Regions from separate parts of the Streptomyces sp. NPDC102462 genome, predicted to be linked through region 2. Evidence: riboswitches for the same ligand, from Rfam matches in the RefSeq annotation. Region 2 holds a riboswitch; the other holds the start of a gene.
What was found. A riboswitch is a leader RNA that binds a small molecule or an ion and turns the genes downstream of it on or off. The one in region 2 is predicted to bind cyclic di-AMP.
Positions count from the first base shown of each region.

Region 1 (2,195 bases), on a different contig from region 2:
ACGTGCCGCCCGACCAGCGGGCCGAGGACGTACGGTCCGCCTGCGTGACCGAGGAGAGCTGGGCGCTCGGGCGGCCCAGGATGCGGCTGCGTCTGATCCGCCGGGCGCCGCGGACGCAACTGGCCATCTGGGCTGCGACGTCGCCCCGGACGGCGCGTCGACCCTGGTCGCCAGGGGCGTACTGGACCCGGCGTCACCTGACCACCAGGAGGCGGCGCCCCGGCCCCGGTTGCCACTCAGGAGGCGAAGGAAGCGAAGGAGGCGATCGTCGAACTGGGCGGCGCCGGATACGTCTTCCCGCCCGGTCACCGCATCCGCCGCACGGTCTCCTCCGAGTACTGGCCGCAGGTCTGGCCATGGCCCGAATCGGCGGAGCCGGTGGTGCGGGACGTCGCCGTGGACGAGTGGCGGCCGGAGGTGTCCCCGTGCCGCGAGGGCACGCGCGCGTACCCGGGCGGTCTGGAGTGGACCGAGGACGCGGCGGAGACGTACTCGACCGCCGGGAACGACCTGCCGTCGGCCCGCGCCCGTTCGCAGCGCCCGGTGCGGCCGCACCGCCCGGATCCGCCGTGGGAGGCGACGGTCCAAGTCCGTTCGGAGATTTCCTGTGACGTCGGCCACCCGGGGAAGCGAATTCCGCGACCCATGGGATGAAGTGACCGATTTGCCGCTATTGGCGCCTCAATTCCCCTTGATGCCGAATGCACTTGAGCCTCAAGGGGAGTGACTTGGGTCACCCTTTACCGTAGCGCCACACCCCACCCGCACCCCCCACCACCCTTTCCCTAATGCCCAGTTGACCCTTGGCAATAGCAAAGGATCAAGCGACCCATACATCTCAATCGCATGTCAATTGGTACGAGCAGGGAATCCACCACTTGTTTCCGACATGTGCGGTCGCATAGCTTCCGGGCCAGTCGGATGGACGCCGAATCCTGCCGCCACCCGACGTGACCCATCGACGAACCACATTTCGTACGGCAGGAGCGGGGGACCCAGGTAGGCCGCCGGGCCGGACGGCACAGCCGACCGGAACGGCTAGGGGTGAAGTCGCGCCGCCTTTCGGCGGCCGGCCGGGCATCTCCCCAGCCCGAACCCGACAGCTCACCTCGCAGGCGCCGGAGAGGAACAACGCCATGTCTGCAGCCGCTCGGCACCGCCGCCCCCGCACCAACCGCCTCGTCCGCACCCTCGCCGTGGCCGGCACCGGAGCCGCCGTGCTCGCCCTGCCGCTCCTCGGCGCCACCGGCGCCCACGCGGCCACCCCCGCGACCGTGACGACGGCCGGCACGACGCCTGCCGGGTACCCGGACAACCTCGACGGCTGGATCCGCGAATCGCTCGCGATCATGGCGGAGAAGAACATCCCCGGCACCTACAACGGCATCCACCGCAACATCATGCGCGAGTCCTCGGGCAACCCGCGGGCCATCAACCTCTGGGACTCCAACGCCGCCAAGGGCATCCCGTCCAAGGGCCTGCTCCAGGTGATCGACCCGACGTTCAACGCCTACCACGTGGACGGGACGTCGTACGACATCTACGACCCGGTCGCCAACATCACGGCCGCCTGCAACTACGCCGCCAAGCGCTACGGCTCGATCGACAACGTCAACGGCGCCTACTGACGCACCCCGTCACGGAAACAGTCTTTCGAGGACGACGGCCACGCCGTCGTCCTCGTTCGACAGGGTGACCTCGTCGGCCACCGCCTTCAACTCGGGGTGTGCGCCGGCCATCGCCACCCCGTGGGCGGCCCAGTCGAACATCGGGATGTCGTTCGGCATGTCGCCGAAGGCGACGGCCCCTTCAGGAGCCAGCCGAAGGTGCTCGGCGGCCAGCGCCAGACCCGTGGCCTTGGTGATGCCGCAGGGCTGCAGCTCGACGGTCCCGGGCCCCGACATCGTCACGGTCGCCAGGGAACCCACGACCGCGCGCGCCGTCGCCGCCAACTCGTCGTCCGACAGGGCGGGGTGACGCAGCAGCACCTTGCTGATGGGCGCACACCACAGATCGTCGCGCCGCTCGACGCGGACGGCGGGCAGCGTCGGATGCGGCATCAGATAACCGGGCTCGATGAGCGTGAGCCCGCTCACCCCGTCCTGGTCGACGGCCGCGTACACCTGCCCCACCTCGGCCTCGATCTTGCCGAGCGCGGTCTCGGCCAACTCCCGGTCCAGGGTGACCGACCACAG
Region 1 covers NZ_JBIWKB010000018.1:91,212-93,406, forward strand. The annotation lists cyclic di-AMP (ydaO/yuaA leader) riboswitch at 950-1,131, shown strand; gene ACIRFL_RS17965 (transglycosylase SLT domain-containing protein) at 1,137-1,628, shown strand; gene ACIRFL_RS17970 (HAD family hydrolase) at 1,638-2,195, opposite strand, start outside.
Region 1: it holds a riboswitch for cyclic di-AMP, as region 2 does, so the genes downstream of both, ACIRFL_RS17965 (transglycosylase SLT domain-containing protein) here and ACIRFL_RS31795 (M23 family metallopeptidase) in region 2, are expected to answer to the same signal.

Region 2 (2,195 bases):
TGGGTTCGGCCACGCACGCGCCCGCGTGCCGCCGCGTCACCACGAACCCCTCCGCCTCCAGGGTGCGCAGGGCCTCGCGGACGGGGACGCGCGAGACGCCGTAGCGGCGCGCGAGCAGTTCCTCGGTGAGCCGGCTGCCGCGCTCGTAGACACCGGCGACGATGTCGTCCCGGATCGCCGTGCACACCGAGTGCGCCGGAATACGCATGACCGACCTCCGCCTTAATCCCCGTGAAACGCCGACGATTGACGTGTGTTCCGTGACTCTATGGCAATGAGCCGGAATTTCCGATGGCGGGCCGGAATCCATGGATATTTTTTGGACATCGGGGCGTCCGAAACGACGAAAACCCCGGCTCGCGAGCCGGGGCCGCGGCGCCCGCGCGCCGCCGGTCGTCAGACGTTCACACCGTGCTTGCGGAGATAGGCGACGGGGTCGACGTCGGAGCCGTACTCCGGGCTCGTCCGCGCCTCGAAGTGCAGGTGCGGACCGGTCGTGTTGCCCGTGGAGCCGGACAGCCCGAGCTGCCGGCCGGGAGTGACCCGCTCGCCCACCGAGACAGCGACGGACGACAGATGGCCGTACTGGGTGTACATGCCGTCCGCCATTCGGATCACCACCTCGTAGCCGTACGCGCCGCCCCAGCCGGCCGACACGACGGTGCCGGAGCCCACCGCGTGGACGGCGGTGCCGGCCGCGGCGTGGAAGTCGACGCCGGTGTGGCTGCCGGAGGACCACAGGGAGCCGCCGGTGCGGTATCCGGTGGAGAGGTAGGAGTGCGCGATCGGCGCGACGAAGGCGTTCAGCCGCCTGCGCTCGGCCTCGCGGGCGGCCCGGACCTCGGCCGCGCGTTCCGTCGCCGCCCGCCGCGCCGCCGCCTTGCGCGCGGCCTCCTCGGCCGCCTTCTCCTCGGCGGCCTGCCGCTGCGCGGCCGCCTGGGCGCCGATCTGCTCGGCGACCGAGTCGCCGATGCCGACGACGGGGGTGAGGCCGGTCTGCTCCGCGGTGGTGGCGGCGTGCGCCGGACCGGCCGCGAGGGTGCCCATGACACCGGTGGCGGCAAGGGTCGCGACGCCCGCGGCGCGGGAGGTGGTGCGGTGCATCCGGGTGGAACGGCGGTGCTTCCCGGTGGCGCGGGTGAACGCCATGGAGTGACGGTCCTTTCCTTCCTTGTCGCCTACCGGGTTAGCTGACGGGTTCGGAGCAGGAAGGTCTCCTACGGGAGGCCGCGTGCCGCGCGGACTCCCGATTCACCCCAGGGACTTGGGTCCCCGGCTCCCCTGGCTCGCGCCGTACGGGGACTCGGCGATGGCTGTCCGGTGCCGCGGGCGCGGCGCACTGCCTGACGAACAGCCCGGACGACGCTAAGGGGGACAACTTTCCATCCCCAAACCGAACCGGGTGTTTGTAGCGCATCCCACAGGGCAGACAGGCAACCTCCGCCGCAATTCGGGCATCCCGCGGGAACGGAAGGGGCCCTGACGACCGGGGCGGTCTGCCACGGCCGTCAGGGCCCCACGCGCGTGTGCGGGTCCTCGGACTGCTCCGCCTACTCCGCGGACACCACGTGCACCTCGCCGATGCCCAGCGCCTCGGCCGGCTCCTTGATCTGCGCGGCGTCGCCGACCAGGACCGTCACCAGCCGGTCCACCGGGAACGCGTTCACCACCGCGGCGGTGGCCTCCACGGTGCCCGTCGCGGCCAGCTGCCGGTACAGGGACGCCTGGTAGTCGTCCGGCAGGTGCTGCTCCACCTGGTCGGCGAGCGTGCTCGCCACGGCCGCCGCCGTCTCGTACTTCAGCGGCGCCACCCCGACGAGGTTCTGCACGGCGACGTCGCGCTCGGCGTCGGTGAGACCTTCCTCGGCCAGCGTGCGCAGCACCGTCCACAGGTCGGCCAGCGCGGGACCGGTGTTCGGGGTGTCCACGGAGCCGCTGATGGCGAGCAGCGAGGCACCCGTGCCGTCGGGGGCGGACCTGAGGACCTGGCCGAAGGCGCGCACTCCGTAGGTGTAGCCCTTCTCCTCACGCAGGACGCGGTCCAGCCGGGAGGTGAGGGTGCCGCCGAGGCAGTACGTGCCGAGCACCTGGGCGGGCCAGACCCGGTCGTGCCGGTCGGCGCCGACGCGGCCGATGAGCAGCTGCGTCTGGACGGCGCCGGGGCGGTCCACGATGACGACCCGGCCGCGGTCGTC
Region 2 covers NZ_JBIWKB010000047.1:60,989-63,183, forward strand. The annotation lists gene ACIRFL_RS31790 (GntR family transcriptional regulator) at 1-208, opposite strand, end outside; gene ACIRFL_RS31795 (M23 family metallopeptidase) at 397-1,149, opposite strand; cyclic di-AMP (ydaO/yuaA leader) riboswitch at 1,161-1,319, opposite strand; gene ACIRFL_RS31800 (M16 family metallopeptidase) at 1,551-2,195, opposite strand, start outside.